4 regions of the Pantoea sp. X-Soil-TKNS-1211 genome follow, and region 4 is predicted to be linked to each of the others. Evidence: predicted binding sites of a transcription regulator. Region 4 holds the regulator's gene; each other region holds the start of a gene.
What was found. Region 4 encodes CRP, which controls carbon source genes, mostly activating them, when cyclic AMP is high. Its sites were predicted from a motif close to ATGTGANNNNNNTCACAT; they were not measured.

Region 1: cdd (cytidine deaminase) is a predicted target of CRP. The motif match lies at 901-918, and genes of this name have one in related genera.
Region 2: AC6I8W_RS26575 (beta-galactosidase) is a predicted target of CRP. The motif match lies at 3,276-3,293, and genes of this name have one in related genera.
Region 3: AC6I8W_RS00555 (PTS mannitol transporter subunit IICBA) is a predicted target of CRP. The motif match lies at 1,723-1,740, and genes of this name have one in related genera.

What each region holds. Positions count from the first base shown of each region.
Region 1 is NZ_AP035953.1:2,961,934-2,966,507, forward strand. Features, by position in the region: gene AC6I8W_RS14025 (CidA/LrgA family protein) at 1-162, shown strand, start outside; gene AC6I8W_RS14030 (CidB/LrgB family autolysis modulator) at 155-847, shown strand; gene cdd (cytidine deaminase) at 967-1,866, shown strand; gene AC6I8W_RS14040 (NAD-dependent malic enzyme) at 2,024-3,721, shown strand; gene sanA (outer membrane permeability protein SanA) at 3,861-4,574, shown strand, end outside.
Region 2 is NZ_AP035956.1:364,070-368,643, reverse strand. Features, by position in the region: gene AC6I8W_RS26580 (MFS transporter) at 1-1,130, opposite strand, end outside; gene AC6I8W_RS26575 (beta-galactosidase) at 1,130-3,166, opposite strand; gene AC6I8W_RS26570 (RepB family plasmid replication initiator protein) at 3,719-4,423, shown strand.
Region 3 is NZ_AP035953.1:118,114-122,687, forward strand. Features, by position in the region: gene AC6I8W_RS00555 (PTS mannitol transporter subunit IICBA) at 1-1,539, opposite strand, end outside; gene AC6I8W_RS00560 (DUF3053 domain-containing protein) at 1,985-2,698, opposite strand; guanidine-I (ykkC/yxkD leader) riboswitch at 3,078-3,172, shown strand; gene AC6I8W_RS00565 (putative urea ABC transporter substrate-binding protein) at 3,234-4,292, shown strand; gene AC6I8W_RS00570 (ABC transporter permease) at 4,308-4,574, shown strand, end outside.
Region 4 is NZ_AP035953.1:4,013,882-4,018,455, reverse strand. Features, by position in the region: gene argD (bifunctional acetylornithine/succinyldiaminopimelate transaminase) at 1-374, shown strand, start outside; gene AC6I8W_RS19010 (YccS/YhfK family putative transporter) at 376-2,451, opposite strand; gene crp (cAMP-activated global transcriptional regulator CRP) at 2,510-3,142, opposite strand; gene AC6I8W_RS19000 (OsmC family protein) at 3,445-3,849, shown strand; gene AC6I8W_RS18995 (phosphoribulokinase) at 3,930-4,574, opposite strand, start outside.

The DNA of each region.
Region 1 (4,574 bases), 1.1 Mb from region 4:
ATCAGCGTTGGCGTAATGGGCTATACCGATATCCTGACTGCCCAATTCGGTCCGATTGTTGTTTCCTGTCTGATCAGTACCTTCCTGGTGTTGGTGGTGGTGAGTTTGAGCGCTGAACGGATGCAACGCCCGAAAGCGTTGAAGGGGTCGGACGATGAGTGATATCTGGTGGTCACTGCCCCTCACCCTCGCAGCCTATTTCATGGCTCGCAAGCTGGCGGCGAAAATCAACATTTCCATCATCAACCCCCTGCTGGTGGCGATGGCGATTGTCATCCCTATTTTGTTACTCACCCATATGCCCTATGCGCGTTACTTCGCAGGCAGTGCCCTGCTGAATCAACTGTTACAACCGGCCGTGGTTGCGCTGGCGTTGCCGTTGTATGAGCAGATGCATCAAATCCGCGCACGCTGGAAAACCATTATCAGCGTCTGTTTTATTGGCAGTTTGACTGCCATGATTTCCGGTACAGCCATTGCCTTATGGCTGGGAGCCACACCGGAAATCGCTGCCACCATTATGCCGAAATCGGTCACCACGCCGATTGCCATGGCGGTTTCCGGCTCATTGCATGGCATTCCCGCCATCAGCGCCATCTGCGTACTTATCGCTGGCGTGCTGGGTGCGGTGTTCGGCCATATGCTGCTGAATGTGTTAAAGGTAAAAAGCAAGGCATCACGGGGGCTCGCCATCGGCAATGCCTCGCATGCGCTGGGCACCGCACGGGCGGCAGAAATTGACTATCAGGAGGGTGCCTTCAGTTCTCTGGCGTTGGTGATCTGCGGCATTATTACCTCATTACTGGCACCGTTCCTGTACCCGGTCCTGATGCACTGGCTGGGATGAAACTTGCGAGAGATCTCGCAAAGTTGAAACAAGCAAATTGCCTTACATTGTCATAGCGATACAGATCACATATAAACCTTCAGGCGGCGTGCTGCCGCTGACAAGGTAACGAGGCCATCATGCATCCAAGATTCACTTCCGCTTTCTCTGCCCTGCCACACGATCTCCAGCAGGCGCTGCAACCCTTGCTGGACGCAGCCGATTTTCACGGCGTATTGCAGGCCCATGAAGTGACGCAAATCCAACAGGCAACCGGTCTGGACGCTGATGCCCTTGCCCTCGCCTTGCTGCCGCTGGCAGCGTCATGTGCGTTAGCACCAGTATCGAATTTTAATGTAGGTGCTATCGCGCGCGGCATCAGTGGCAACTGGTATTTCGGGGCCAATATGGAATTCCGCGATGCGCCGTTGCAGCAGACGGTACATGCCGAGCAGAGCGCCATCACCCATGCATGGCTGCGCGATGAAGCCCGGCTGGAGACCATCACCGTCAACTACACGCCCTGCGGTCACTGCCGTCAGTTTATGAATGAACTCAACAGCGGCACCACCATTCGCATCAGCCTGCCGGGTCGGGCAGTCAGCACACTGGAACATTATCTGCCGGACGCTTTTGGCCCGGCGGATCTGAATATTGATGAACGCCTGCTCACGCCAGTTAATCACGGCTTTACTTTACACGGCGACACCCTGCAACAAGCCGCGATTGAAGCGGCAAATCACAGCCATGCGCCTTACAGCCAAAGCTACAGCGGCGTGGCCCTGCGCAGCCGCAGCGGGCAGATTTTTACCGGACGCTATGCCGAAAATGCCGCGTTCAATCCCAGCCTGCCACCGTTACAGGCGGCACTGATTCTGATGAATATGCATAACGAGGCGCTGGAGAACGTGCAACAGGCGGTGTTGGCAGAGTGTCAGACGGCGCCCCTTAGCCAGCAGGATGCCACGCGCGCCACCCTGGCGGCACTGGGGTGCCATACGCTTGCAACAGAAATCTTGTCAGCCATCGCAGTTAAGTGATCCTTTTACCGCTTTTGTGACCTTTTATTAACAAAAGCTGTACATCTGCAGGAAATTTCATAGGATCGGGCGCCAGAAATCACTTCACAATAAGAAAGGCTGGCGTTACCTTTCCCGGCGACACGCCAGAAAACACTGCAACCGGAGCAAACATTGCATGGAACTCGAGTACGAAAGTAAACGTCCGCTGTATATTCCTTACGCGGGCCCGATCCTGCTGGAATTTCCGCTGTTAAACAAAGGCAGCGCCTTCTCCCTCGAAGAACGTAATGAATTCAACCTTAATGGCCTGCTGCCCGAAGCAGTTGAAACCATTGAAGAACAGGCAGAACGTGCCTGGCGTCAATTCCAGGATTTCAAGAACAATAACGACAAGCACGTTTATCTGCGCAATATCCAGGACACCAACGAAACCCTGTTCTACCGTTTGCTGGACAATCATCTGGAAGAGATGATGCCGATTATTTACACCCCGACGGTCGGTGCCGCCTGTGAACACTTCTCCGAAATTTATCGTCGCGCACGCGGCGTATTTATTTCCTATAACAACCGCGACCGCATTGAAGACATGCTGCAAAACGCCACCAAGCAGAATGTGAAGGTGATCGTGGTCACTGACGGCGAGCGTATTTTGGGTCTCGGCGACCTCGGCATCGGCGGCATGGGCATTCCGATTGGTAAACTGTCACTGTATACCGCCTGTGGCGGCATCAGCCCGGCCTATACCCTGCCGGTAGTGCTGGACGTAGGCACCAATAACCAGCAATTGCTGAATGACCCGCTGTACATGGGCTGGCGTCATCCACGTATTTCTGGCGAAGAGTACGAAGGATTCGTCAATGACTTTATCCAGGCGGTTAAACGTCGCTGGCCTAAAGTACTGCTGCAATTCGAAGACTTCGCGCAGAAAAACGCCATGCCGTTGCTGGAGCGCTATCGCGATGAAATCTGCTGCTTCAACGATGATATCCAGGGCACCGCAGCGGTGACCGTGGGAACGTTAATTGCCGCCAGCCGTGCCGCAGGTAGCCGCCTGTGTGAACAGAAAGTGGTCTTCCTCGGTGCAGGTTCAGCGGGTTGTGGTATCGCTGAACAGATTATCGCGCAGATGAAATCGGAAGGACTGAGCGACGATGAAGCGCGTGCCCGTGTACTGATGGTTGATCGCTTTGGTCTGCTGACCGACAAATTGCCGAACCTGCTCGATTTCCAAAGCCGTCTGGTACAGAAGAGTGACAACCTGCAAGGCTGGGACATCACCAGTGACTCCATTTCTCTACTGGATGTGGTGCGTAACGCCAAACCGGACATCCTGATTGGCGTTTCCGGGCAGCCAGGCTTGTTCACTGAAGAGATCATCCGTGAGATGAACAAGCACTGCAAACGTCCGATTGTGATGCCGTTGTCGAACCCGACTTCACGTGTCGAAGCGACCCCGGCCGATATTATCGCCTGGACCGACGGTGCCGCGCTGGTTGCAACCGGCAGCCCGTTTGCACCGGTGAACTGGAAAGGCAAGACCTATCCGATTGCGCAGTGCAACAACTCCTATATATTCCCGGGTATTGGTCTGGGCGTGATTGCCGCAGGTGCTTCACGTGTTACCGATTCGATGCTGATGACCGCCAGCCGTGCATTGGCTGATTGTTCACCGCTGGTGAATGACGGCGAAGGCCCGGTGCTGCCGGAGATCAAAGATATTCAGGGCGTATCGAAAATTATTGCGATGGAAGTAGGTAAAGCCGCGCAACTGGCGGGAGTTGCCGTGGTGACCTCGGAAGATGTGCTGTCGCTGGCCGTAAATAACAACTTCTGGCTACCGCAGTACCGTCACTATCGCCGTACCTCTATCTGATGCAGCTCCCTTGCCGGGCTGTGATACAGGCCCGGCAATGCTTAAAAAAACGCCAGCCAACAGGCGTTAACTTGCTTCCCGCTGATGGCTAAAGTAGCCTTGAACCATTCTTTTTTCCGCTAACCGAGTGCCTGCGTGCATGATTAAACGCATTTTCATTGGTCTGTTTTTCATCATCTTACTGATGATGGCGACCGCGCTTGGTCTCGATCGCTGGATTAGCTGGAGAACGGCTCCCTTCATCTATGAAAATGTTGCTGCACTACCCCATCGCCAGGTCGGTGTGGTGCTGGGCACCGCCAAGTATTACCGCACCGGCGTCATTAACCAGTATTACCTGTATCGAATTCAGGGTGCACTTAATGCTTACAACAGCGGCAAGGTCAATTACCTGCTGTTAAGTGGCGACAATGCGCTGCAAAGTTACAACGAACCGATGACCATGCGGCGCGATTTGATTAAAGCGGGTGTCGATCCAGCAGATATCGTGCTCGATTATGCTGGCTTTCGTACACTGGACTCGATCGTGCGCACGCGTAAAGTTTTCGATACCAACGATTTCATCATTATCACGCAACGCTTCCACTGTGAGCGTGCGCTGTTTATTGCCCAGCATCTGGGGATTCAGGCGCAGTGCTATGCAGTGCCCTCGCCGAAAAATATGCTGACAGTGCGTATCCGTGAGGTAGGTGCGCGCCTCGGCGCGCTGGCGGATCTTTATCTGATGAAGCGTGAACCACGCTTTTTAGGGCCGCTGGTGCCGATCCCGGCGGTGCATGAGGTGCCGGACGATGCGCAAAGTTATCCGGCGGTGACACCGGAACAGTTGCTGGAACTGGAACAGAAGCTGAAG
Region 2 (4,574 bases), on a different replicon from region 4:
CCAAGCGTACCCGCGCTGAACAAGATCCCTTCAATGCGCAAACCTGTGCGCCATTCCCCGTAATCGATGGTGTCGGCCAGTAATGCGAACATGGTGGCACCAATGCCGCAAAAGCCTACACTTCGAACCGCCGTTGATACGATGACAAATAGCGCATCCTGTTTATTGAATAACGGGATCAGGTAAGCCACACAACACACCAGCAATCCAAGCGCCGCCAGCCGCCGCTTGCCCAGTTTTTTCAGCAGTACGGGAATAATCATCAGGGTGAGTAGGCCCGGTATGTACTGCGCCATGCTGATATAAGCAATCAGTGAAACATCAGACAAAATGTACTTCGAGTAATAAACCCCTACTGCGGAAAGTGCCGTCAGGCTGGTAAACGTAATCAGCAGATAGAAGAAGATAATTAACCAGTAGCGGTTGGCCATCATTGAATGCATGACCTGACGAGCGTTGATTCGCTGACTGTTATCCTGGCTCACAGGCTCTACGCGCTCGCGTGTGCCCAGTGCCGTCAGCAGCAGGAAAAACGCAGTGAAAAAGCCCAGAATAGCGAACACGATTATCCAGGACGTCCTGCCATTACCAAAGAATGCGACCAGTGGCAGGGTGAAAACGCCCACCGTCAGGGAACCACAGGTTGAAAGTCCCTTACGGAATACGCTGAGGATACCGCGCTGGTAGTTATCGCGCGTGATGAGCGCCAGCAGCGAGCCATACGCGATGTTGTTTGCAGTGAAGAAAATATTAGCCAGCAGATAAGTAATACAGACATACGCGACCTTAAAGCCATAGCTGACGTCCGGAACGGTGGCCATTAAAAATGCCGACAGACCAAAGGGGACGGCAGTCCAGAGTACCCACGGCCGGGCTTTACCCATCCGGGAGCGCGTTTTATCAATGCGGATACCAACGAAAATACAGATGATGCCATCAAGTACGCGGGCAAAAAACATCAGCGAACCAATCAGCAACGCAGGCATTCCCACCACGTCGGTGTAGAAAAACGCCAGGAAAGTGACCATCAACGTGTAAGTCAGGTTCGTACCATAATCTCCGACACCAAAAGCCAGGCGTTCGCGGATACCGATACGTTGCAGGTCTTCGTGAGTAGTAGGTTGTGCCATCACGCGTTCTCCAGTTCAAAAATTGCCACACCCCAGTCAGCCAGGGTCAGCGTATCACCCTGCTGATAACACCTGTCGCTCAGCAATTCCCGGCCTCTGCTGAACGGCAAGGTGATCTCCTGGGACTCACGGGAATAGTTGAAATAAAACAGCACCGTATTGCCGGCACGGTTGATCGCGCGTTTTACGATAAGAGGAAAATGAAGTGTTTCAGCCCCGCTGTGTAGTTCAATCCTGTGCTCCAGGCGTGTCAGCACATTGTCCAGAGCAGTTTGGCTGATATGGCAGCCAATATAGGTTGCCGTACCTGCACCGTGGCGCTTATGCACAATGGCAGCGTATTTTTTCCAGTAAGGATGCTGATAGCGCGCCCAAACTTCGGTATCCGGGCTATCGACCTCCAGTAACTCCATCCAGTGGCTGACCGCTGCTGATTCAGGCGGGATATCCAGCACGTCTGAATGCAGGGTGACATCCTGCGGTTCGACAAACAGCTGATAACTTGCTCCCAATGTCTCACGAATGACCGCAGGCTGACGTTCGTGTCGCACCTTCAGATGCTCATTGGCAAAGCCAGATTTGAAGGAATACAGAATATGACCGCCGTCAGCCACAAACTGATTTAACCGATGCAGTGAGGCATCAGAAACGGCATAGAGCAGCGGTGCGATCAACAGCGCGTATCGGGACAGGCGTGGATCATCCACAGTCAGAATATCGACTTCAATATTTCGTCGGTAGAGGGTGTCGTAGTAGCTGCGAATCAGGTCGTTGTACTGATGTTCTTTATGACGCTCGAATTGATGTCCCTGCCAGGGATGCCAGTCCACCGCTGTCAGCGAATTGTTGCTGACCAGTAGTGCCACCCGGTTTTGCTTTTTCAACCCGGAGAGCTGCGGCGACAGGCGTGCCAGTGCCTGTCCAGTCTCCCTGGCTTCGTCATACACAGGGTTGGGTTGCAGATCGTGGCTGAGCAATCCTTTCCAGTAGGTTTCGTAGGCGTTATGCAGTGAATGCCAGTGCCAGTATCCGATCATGGCGGCACCAGAGGCAATATGGCTGAAAGCCTGCTGCCGCAGTTGCCCCGGATAAGGTGTCCAGTTCTTGAATGCTTGTGCCTGGGTTTCCAGCACCAGATAGTTGCTGTCTTTGGTCGTGCGCGCGATATCCCCACAGAAGGCGATTTCGGCCCCGGTAAGCTGATGCTGGCTGGGGTGATAAATATCTACGCCGGTGATATCAAGGACTGATGACGCGGAGAAGTGATCAACCTCGCCCCGCACGCCAAAGGACCAGGTCCGCCACTCGAAATCAAAGTTGTGGGTGATGAACTGGTCTGGCAATCGATATTCACTGACCAGCTTCGCTTGCCAGGCGAGAAAATCTGTGACCAGATCACGCTGATACTGCTGAAAGGCGGCACCGAGGCTGGCATTGATGGTGCTTTCCAGCGGAGGAAAATCTTCCCAGTCATCAATACGGTTGCTCCAGTAATCCAGCCCGTACTCCGCATTGAGTTTTTCCAGATCACCAGCAAAACGTTGCTTCAGATACCCGACGAAATCCCTCTGTACATGTTCACCACAAGTGTCGTAGTACTTCGTTTCGTTATCTATCTGGTATCCGATCACCGCAGGATGGTGCGCTGTTGCAGCCAGTAACGCGCGAATAATACGTTCGGCGTAACGCAGATAGATTGGGCTGGTGATGTCCATTTTCTGACGATGGCCGTATTTGTTTACTCCCTGCGGTGTGGTGGCCATCACGGAAGGGTGTTTTTTAGCCAGCCATGCAGGAATGGCGTAGGTAGGGGTGCCGATAATCACGGCAATCTGGTTTGCATACATGCGTTCGAGTACGGTCAGCACAGCGGAGAAATCGAACTCACCATCCCGGCGTTCATAACTGCTCCAGGTGCTTTCAGCAATGCGTACCACGTTAATCCCTGCCGCTTTCATCAGACGGATGTCCTCATCCAGCCGTTCTACCGGCATATATTCACGATAATAGGCGACACCGTATAACAGCTTATCCATTGCACTTCCCTCATCTCAGTACCGATAGGGCGGTACGTTATCCGAAGGGATCCGGTGAAAGATGAAGTATGTCGCTGCCAACATAGAGAAACTCGCTTCCGCGTCAGTCTTTTGATGGGCATCACATAACCATAAATCTGGAGCGCAGAATGCCACGGTTTATCAACAGGCTGATGTGATGGATCCCATTTGTTCATCATGCGGGATAGTTATTGATCACCGCCACGATCCTTGCCATTCATAAAATGAGTTTTCCACTTACCCACAGAGATATTTTTAATATTTTTTATATTGTTATCTCTTTTTAAACCTTTTTAGCGCGCTCCTGGACCTTGCTATAAGCGGCCTGAGAAGGATCAATATGTAGAAATTACCCTCAGTAGATGTAGAGATTGCCCTGATTTGATGTAGAAATCGCCCTCAGCATGTGTAATATCTGCCCTTGGCACATGTAGAAACTGCCCTCAAAAAGCAAATTTACGCACATGGATCAACAGAGGATCGGAATCGGTGGATAAATACAGGCAAGTTTTGACGCTGGTGGCATCGGTAATGCCGGTAAGTAAGATCATTGCTCAATCCAATGAGATGACTGAAGCTGCATACCACTTGACGCGTGACCAGAAACGCATCCTTTTCCTTGCGGTAGGTCGTATTCGTAACGCCACAAAGGGCGGTGATAAATCGGCGGGTCTGTGTGAGTTTACCGTTGCTGAATACGCCGAGATGTATAATTTGCCCTCAACAGAAGCCAGCAAAGATATCCGTAATGCCCTGGCAGGGTTCACAGCCAAGGAAGTATGTATTTTTCGCCCTGAAGAGGATGAAGGAAACGAGAAGGGGAGTGAGGTTTATCCGTGGATGATAAAGAAAGCTTACTCTCCGCGGCGCGGCACCTACATTGTTCACCTGAACCCCTATCTGATGCCTTTCTTCACCTCACTCGAGAAGCGGTTCACGAAGATTAAAATCAAGGACGTTGCCGGTATCACCAATCCCTATGCCATTCGTCTCTATGAGTCACTTTGCCAGTACAAGAATGCTGAAGGTTCTGGCTTTGCTATCCTGGGCGTGGAGTGGATGATTGAACGCTACGGATTGCCGAAGTCCTACCTGAAGATGGCGGAGTTTAAGCGTGGTTTTCTGGTCAAAGCCGTCAAAGAAATCAAAGAAAAGACCCATATGACAATCACTTATAGTGAAAAGAAATCAGGTAATCGTATCACGCATTTTCAGTTCACCTACCAGCAAAGCTAAGGGCAATTTCTACACCTTTCCCCAGTACTGGACGAAAGTATTTGAGGGTGATTTCTACATCTTCTGCTCGGGTGGAAACAGAGAACTGAGGGCAATTTCTACATCTTCTTCCTGGTAAACTTCAAAGCTCTTTAGCGACTTTAGCCTGAGG
Region 3 (4,574 bases), 450 kb from region 4:
GTTGCCGGCGCTCAGACCGAGGAACACGTTGTCAGCACCCAGTTTGAACAGATGGGCGTTACCGGCGTCGAAGCTGTCAGCCAGCGTGGTCTGCACGGTTTCGCGGTGAGCTTCGCTGCGGTTCGCCGCCACCAGACGCTCGGTCAGGTTGGTGTACAAGGCGCTGTCGAGGAAGTTGTTCAGCGAAATATGCTGGGCCTGCGGTGCCTGACGCATCGCGCGTTCAGTCAGGTCGCGATGGGTAATCACCAGGTCCACATCACCCGGCAGGGCGTTGATGGCGCTGTTGGTCACCGAAATATTACTCAGACCGGCATCCTGAACTTTCTTACGCAGCACGCCCGCACCCATCGCACTGGAACCCATACCGGCGTCACAGGCCACGATGATTTTACGCACGTGATTCAGGTCAACGCTCATCGCATCACCGGCAACCGGCGCACCCGCTACGCCCTGGCCTTTGGACTGTGCTTTCATGTCCTGCATACGTTTGGTGGCCGCTTCAATGTCGTCCTCATCTTTCACTTTGCTGGTTTTCAGCAAGATAGAAGAGATGACAAAGGAGACAGCAAACGCAGCGATGATCGCGGTCACGTTCGCAAAGTAAGCGCCTTTTGGCGTCATCGCCAGCACCGCCAGGATGGAACCCGGAGAAGCCGGAGAAACCAGGCCGCCGTGCAGTACGGTCAGGGTGAACACACCAGTCATACCACCGAGGATAACCGCCAGCAGCAGACGCGGTGCCATCAACACGTACGGGAAGTAAATTTCGTGGATACCACCAAGGAAGTGGATGATGGCGGCACCACCGGCAGATTGTTTGGCGCTACCGCGACCAAAAATCATATACGCCACCAGCACGCCCATACCCGGGCCTGGGTTAGCTTCGATCAGGAAGAAGATCGATTTACCCACTTCGCTCGCCTGCTGGATACCCAGCGGAGAGAAGATACCGTGGTTGATGGCGTTGTTGAGGAACAGGATTTTCGCCGGTTCAACAAAGATCGAGGTCAGCGGCAGCAGGTTGTTCTGCACCATCAGGTTCACACCTGCGGCGAGAATATGGGACAGACCTTCCACCAACGGACCGATACCGATAAACGCCAGCAGCGCCAGCAGCATACCGATGATACCGGCTGAGAAGTTGTTAACCAGCATCTCGAAGCCGCTTTTGATCTTGCCATCAACGGCGCGGTCAAAATGTTTGATCGCCCAGCCGCCCAGTGGACCGGCAATCATGGAGCCGAGGAACATCGGCATATCCGCACCGACAATCACACCCATGGTGGTGATGGCGCCGACCACGCCACCACGATCGCCGCCCACCAGACGACCACCGGTGAAACCGATCAACAACGGCAACAGGTAGGTAATCATCGGGCCAACGAGTTTCGCCAGCGTCGCGTTAGGAATCCATCCGGTTGGAATGAACAGTGCAGTGATGATACCCCAGGCGATAAACGCACCGATGTTAGGCATCACCATATTACTCAGAAAGCGACCAAAGCTCTGAACTTTGACCTTCACTGATGAGGACATAAACCCACCCCTTATTGAGACGCGCTGCAATAAGAGAGCGCGTTTGTTTTTGTTAAGACGTTACGGCGGGGGCCGTGGCATTACTGTATGCAGGCGGACTCTAGCACTAGTTTATGACACTGCGTAGCGGGCGAAAAAAGTGTGATGTATATCACGCTAAATTGGGGTGGTCAGGGTGGTATTGAGTGATGTAGATCACAAAAAACCAGTGTAAGAAAAGTACGGTGCTGAATATTTAGACAAATCAGAGGCGTAAATGTGATGACAATCACTTTTTTACTGGTGTGGTTTGTTTCATAAATGTGATGAAGATCACAAACAATCTTTGGTCGAAAATGCGCCAGATCACACTATGCCTGGGCTGGGCGGATCAGAAAAGCAGGATGTAAGGAAGTGACAAAAGTCTGAAAAGCGGGTAAGCCATGATTACCCGCCTGAGAAATTACTAAAAACCGCTCTGAACGGTATTCTGCGCCTGGGTCAATGCCTGGGCATTGCCGGAGAGGGTGCTCATCAACGTGTTGTACTGCGTGGCCTGATCTTGAGTGGGGAATTGCACGCCGCCATCATTGAAGGTTACGCGCGTTCCCTGCGATTGCAGATAATCACCGGTCTGGACGGCGGCCTGACTCAACGCCTGCAACTGTGGCAGTAACGGAATCAGGGTGCTGGACGGCTGGGTGACCACTTTGGCAAAGACGCTGTCATAGACTTTTTTCAGGTCATCCGGCTGTTTCAGCGCGGCATGGCTGCTGTCAGCCTGCATTTTGGCGCTCTGAATTTGCTGCGTTAGCACACTCAGATTGCCACTGGCCTGGCGCAGCGTATCCCGACGCGTCAGGTAATCCTGCGGGGTGCGAATCGCTGCCAGCTCGTCGACTACCGGGCGCATACCCTGCTCAACCGCCTGGTTCACCTGCTGGGAGAAGCCATACAGAATGGCGTAATCACTCGCGTAGTTGCCGAAAGTTTGCTTCTGGTTTTCGCTCAGGCTGGGCAAATGCTCGCCGCTACGCATCACCGTGTTCTGAAGAAAATCAGTAAAGGCTTTACGCTGATCGCCCTCTTTGTCGCCACAGGCGGTAAGTTGCAGCACGGCAAGCAGCGTGATGATCAGCATGCCACTACGCATCCAGATGCGGGAAATTCCTGACGCCATATTTAACTCCTGTAAGTCACCTAATGGCAGATTTCAATTCGATGGGAAAGGTCCTAAAGGATAGAACAATGGCCTGGTGCGCACAACGGGCGGGGTAAGCTAAAAACTGCGCGATAAATCGTGCTGCTACAAATATGTGCACAGAACCGTAGCGGCGCAATTTATTGCGCGGGATTTTGCATGGCTGGCCGTCGATACGCCAACGCCTGCAACATCCTGGTGCGAGCCTGCTGCATCGCTGTGCATCTTCACGCTGTTCAGGCGTAGTTATTTATCAATAATGTATATATTTCAATCGCATAAAATATTGGCACTTTTTTTGCCTCACTATAGCCAGATGCAGGAGCGATAGCGGGTAACCGATGTCGCCAGACAATTTGCAATGGGTCACTAGGGTTCCGATCGCGAGATGCTGGTCCGAGAGTGACCGACCGTCCTCTGACGGTTACACGGCGGGATAAAAGCCCGGGAGGAAAGCGAGATCGTTACTCGCCGCCTCCTGCTTTATTCGTCCGCTAACGTCAGAGGAACCACCATGATCAAAGCCTGCCTTCGTTTGCTGTTGCTTTGCACCATCGCGCTGTTCAGCGTTAACACGCTGGCTGCCGCGAAACCCTCCTTTAAGATTTGCTGGTCCATCTATGCAGGCTGGATGCCGTGGGATTACGCCCAACAAAACGGCATCGTGAAAAAATGGGCCGATAAATACGGCATCGACATCCAGTTTGTGCAGGTCAACGACTACATCGAGTCGGTCAACCAATACACCGCAGGCGGCTTTGATGGCTGCACCATGACTAACATGGATGCGCTGACCATTCCGGCTACCGGTGGCGTTGACAGTACTGCGTTGATCGTCGGCGACTACTCCAACGGTAACGACGGTATCCTGCTGAAAGGTGCGGATAGCGTGGCGGCGTTGAAAGGGAAACCGATCAACCTGGTGCAGCTGTCGGTGTCGCATTACCTGCTGGCACGTGCTCTGGAAAAATCCGGTATGAGCGAGAAAGACGTCAAGGTGGTCAACACCGCCGATGCCGATCTGGTGGCAGCGTTTGGCACACCGGACGTGGGTTCGATTGTCACCTGGAACCCGCTGCTGGCGGAGGCCGAAAAAGTGCCGAACAGCCATCTGGTCTTCTCCTCGGCGCAGATTCCGGGCGAAATCCTCGACCTGCTGGTGGTCAACACCAACACCCTGAAGAAATACCCACAGTTGGGCAAAGCGCTGACCGGTGCCTGGTATGAAACCCTGAAAACCATGTCTGGCCCGGGTGCCACCGCCGTTGCTGCGCGCACACAAATGGCGCAGGCCTCTGGCACCGATCTGGCCGGATTCGACCAGCAGCTGGCGGCGACCCACCTGTTCAGCGATGCCAAAACCACCCTCGATTTCGTCGATAGCCCGCAACTGAAAGCCACCATGCAGTTGGTCGCTGAGTTCTCCTTCAAACACGGTTTGTTGGGAGAGGCTGCGCCAAGCGCGGATGTGGTTGGCGTGGAGACACCAGCCGGTAATTGGGGTAACGCGGGCAATATCAAACTGCGTTTTACCGATGCGTACACCAAACTGGCGGCCGCAGGCCAGCTGTAAGCGGGGGCAAATCCGATGCGTAAACTGATTAACTACCAACCGCTGCCGATGGGCCGCCTGTTGCTCGGTGTGCTGCCGTTACTGGCGGTGCTGCTGGTCTATCTGTTCGCGTCGGATGCGCGTTTAAGCCTGAATGCGGCGGATAAGCTGCTGCCGGGTTTTAACGCGATGGGCGACGCCATCAACCGCATGGCATTTCAGCCCAGTCCGCGTACCGGCGAATATCTGCTGTGGACCGATACCGCCGCCAGTCTGATACGTCTGCTGAGCGGCGTGCTGATC
Region 4 (4,574 bases):
CCACCTACGGCGGTAACCCGCTGGCCTGTGCGATTGCCGAAACTGCCCTCGATATCATCAACACCCCTGAAGTGCTGGAAGGTGTTGAGTCACGTCGTCAGCAGTTTGTCGAGGCGTTGAAAGCGCTGGACAGCAAATTTGACCTGTTCACAGATATTCGTGGCAAAGGTTTGTTGATTGGTGCAGCGCTGAAGCCGCAGCATGCCAGCAAGGCGCGCGATATTCTGCATGCCGCTGCCGCCGAAGGTCTGATGATCCTGACTGCTGGCAACGAGGTGATCCGTTTTGTGCCGTCACTGGTGATTGAACCGACCGATATCGCAGAGGGTATGGCGCGGTTCGCGGTAGCCATCGAGAAGGTGTTGGCGGCGTAACTCAGTTTTTCACCCGTAGTCCGGTCAGCCAGCGGCCATGATGCGGTCGCTGGCTCCATGCCAGAGAAGAGATGGTGTGCATCACGTTCAGATGTTGCAGAATGCGCTTCACGTGCTGCTCGACAATCGTCACCGCCCCCTCATTGATGTTTTCCGGCGCTTCCAGAATATTGCTGTCGTTAGCGGGGCCGTCATGCTCCAACCGCTGCTGGCAGCGCTGTAACGCGATTTCACAGGATTGCAGATAACGTTCCGCCAGCTTGGGTGTCAGCATGGTATGCTCGCGCGCCAGGATGGTCATGGCGTTGATATGTTCGACGATAAACTGGCTGTGCGTCACCCACAGCCGCATATCCTTCAGATACTGGGAGTTAAAACCTGGCTCGGTCATCGCCTGATTTAGCGAGTTAAACATCGCGTTATGCGCTTGGTTGACATTGATACGTTGATAGGCCAGCTTCTCCGGTGATTGCTCCGGTCCAAGCAATAGCTGCATGGCTTCCTGATCGGCTTCCAGCGCATCGTGTGCGTTCTTACGCAGCAACCCGCTTTGCCACTGTGGCCACAGCCAAATCATGCCGCCAAAGGCAATCAGACACCCCATCAGCGTATCCAGCATGCGCGGCAGCAGAAATTGTGCTCCATTGAGCGACAACAACTGGAGCGAATACACCGCAGTTACCGTGAAACCAATCATCGACCAGCCGTAATATTTGCGCGTCACCAGATAGCTGGCGAGGGTGATCGCCAGCATAAACAACAGGGTGATGGTTTCCGGCACGGCAAGCCGCAACGAGGCGGCAGCAATCAACAATCCGGCAAAGGTGCCGAGCGCACGGTGTTGAATCCTCACCCGCGTGGCGCTGTAGCCATTCTGGCTGACGAACATGGTGGTCATCAGAATCCAGTAAGGTTTGGGGATATTGAAGAACAGCGCCAGCGAGCTACCAAACATCAGCATCACGGCAAAACGTGCAGCGGTGCGTAAGGCGGGTGATTTCAGCGACAGATAGCTGCGCAACGCCGGAAAAAATGGCAGACGCCGTTGGCGGTCGGCCATCAGATCACGGGTATACAGCGGTTTCTGGGTGCGCAACACGCGCGCAATGCGGCTGAAGTGATACAGACAGAAGTTACCCACCGGATTATCCGGGTGCTGGCGGGCAATTTTTTCCAGCGCCCCCAGCTGCTTATCCATTTGAAACCGTTCCGGCAATTGGTGATACAGAATGGCATCAGCCAGCAGGCGCAGACGAGCCGAGATGACTTTGGCATTCCAGCGAATCACCGCCTCGGCATGGCTCTGTTCCACCAGCTTTTGCACTTCTTCCGGCTGATGCAGGCTGACGGAGATGTGTTCTTGCAAATCGAGCGCCACCTGAAAGGCGCGCGTCAGGCGTTTATGGCTGTTATCACGGCTGGCCGACAACATATGCATCTGCTGATAACAGGTGGTGATCAGATCGACCGCTTTCTGCTGGCGTGCCAGCAGCGGCGGCAATGCTTTCTCCGGGTCAGTCAGCTGCGTCAGCAGGGTATACTTGGCATCGCAATAATCCGCCAGCTCACGGTACAGCAGGCTTAGCGACTCGCGCATTGGCTGCTCTTTCCACAGCCAAAACCAGAACCAGTTAAACAGCCCGTACCACAAGGTGCCACCGATATAGAGAAGTGGTGGCACCCAGACAGGCATGCGTCCCACCAGGCTCAGGGTAAAGATGGAGGCGATCAGTGTGGCGGGTAACAAACGGCCATGCAGCGGGCTGATCTCACCGGTCACGCCCACTAACAACGGCAGCACCAACAGAATCAACGGCAGAGGGACGTGATAATCCGTCAGCCATTGAATCAGAAAGCTGCCGGTCGCAAACAGGGAACCGCCAATAATCAGGCGTTTAAAGAAGCGCTTATGCGGCGTATCGAGGCCAGCGATGTTGCAACAGGCGGGTACTAAGGAAAACAGCAGGCCTTTTTGCAGGTCGCCAAACAGCCAGCCGAGAGCCACGGGCAGGCACAGCACCAGCGTTTGCCGCAGGGCGTAGTTAACTTCGGGATGATAGATGATTCGACGCCACATCAGCTCATCGCAGACAAAAACGGCGCGATGCTGCCATCACGCCGTGGGTGAGAAGAAATTAGCGGGTGCCGTAAACGACGATGGTTTTACCATGTGCGGAGATCAGGTTTTGATCTTCCAGCATTTTCAGAATACGGCCAACTGTCTCACGTGAGCAGCCGACGATCTGACCAATTTCCTGACGGGTGATTTTGATCTGCATCCCGTCCGGGTGGGTCATGGCATCAGGCTGTTTGGCCAGATTGAGCAGCGTCTGCGCAATGCGACCGGTCACATCAAGGAAGGCAAGGTTGCCTACTTTTTCTGATGTCACCTGCAGGCGACGTGCCATCTGCGCCGAAAGACGCATTAAAATATCCGGGTTTACCTGAATCAGCTGACGGAATTTTTTGTAGGAAATTTCAGCCACTTCGCAGGCAGTTTTAGCTCGTACCCAGGCACTACGTTCCTGACCTTCTTCAAACAGGCCAAGCTCGCCGATGAAATCCCCCTGGTTGAGATAGGAGAGGATCATCTCTTTGCCTTCTTCATCTTTGATCAGTACCGCAACGGAACCTTTCACGATGTAGTAGAGCGTTTCCGCTTTCTCACCCTGATGAATCAGGGTGCTTTTGGATGGATATTTGTGAATATGGCAATGGGACAGGAACCATTCGAGTGTAGGGTCTGTTTGCGGTTTGCCGAGAACCATTCGCTATTATCCTCTGTTGTAATCGTGCCCAAAACACAGGGGGCAGTTTTCCCTGTCAGGCGGTGAAATCGTAGAGCGCTTCCTGTAAAGGAAAATTATTCGGGTGGACTCTTAAGCCAGGCTTCTGATTCTTCCCGCCTTCGTCTATTGCGACGAAAATATTTTCAGCACTGTTTGTAGCACAGCTTTTGCTAGCTGTCTTCTGTTGTCTCGCTTCAGCAAAAGGGCGATTAGTCTGGATTGCTGTTTCTCAGGTGAAAGCGTACTCTGGCGGCAAATCAGCCGATTCAGGAGAAAGAATAATGCAGGCACGGGTTAAATGGGTGGAAGGGCTTACCTTTCTCGGAGAATCCTCATCAGGTCACCAGATATTAATGGATGGCAATTCGGGCGACAAAGCACCGAGTCCGATGGAGATGGTGCTGATGGCGGCAGGCGGTTGCAGCGCGATTGACGTAGTGTCCATCCTGCAAAAAGGGCGCAACGATGTGGTGGATTGTGAGGTAAAACTCACCTCCGAACGTCGTGAAGAAGCGCCACGCATTTTCACACTTATCAACCTGCATTTTATTGTCAGCGGCAAAGCGCTGGGTGATAAAGCGGTGGCGCGGGCGGTTGACCTGTCGGCAGAAAAATATTGCTCGGTGGCGATTATGCTGGGTAAAGCAGTAGAAATCACCCACAGCTACGAGGTTATCGAACTCTAGCTCGAACGTAGCGGCGCGATTCATCGCGCGGATTTTTCCCGCAGCGCGCACCATCTTGCGCGATAAATCGCGCCGCTACATTATTCGATCCGTTTGCCTTCAATCAGTCGCTGCACCAGCGGCGTCATAATCAGCTCCATCGCCAGCCCCATCTTGCCGCCGGGCACCACCAGGGTGTTCATATGTGAAATGAAAGAACCCTGAATCATCGCCAGCAGATAGGGAAAGGCAATGCCTTCCAGCCCGCGAAAATGGATCACCACAAAGCTTTCATCCAGCGACGGAATTTCACGCGCGGCAAACGGATTGGAGGTATCAACGGTCGGCACGCGTTGGAAGTTGATATGGGTACGTGAGAACTGCGGGGTGATGAAGTTGATGTAGTCCTCCATCGAACGCACCACCGAATCCATCACCGCTTCGCGGGAATGGCCGCGCTCGCTGGTATCGCGAATCAGCTTTTGAATCCACTCAAGGTTGACGATCGGCACTACGCCCACCAGTAAATCGACATGTTCGGCCACGTTGTGCTGCTGCGTCACCACGCCGCCATGCAAGCCTTCATAGAACAACACATCAGTGTTTTCCGGCAGCGGCTGCCACGGGGTGAAGGTGCCTGGCACCTGGTTCCATGGCACGGCTTCGTCATAAGTGTGCAGATATTTGCGCGACTGGCCGAGACCGGTTTTACCGTACTGCCTGAAGGTCTGCTCCAGCAGGCCAAA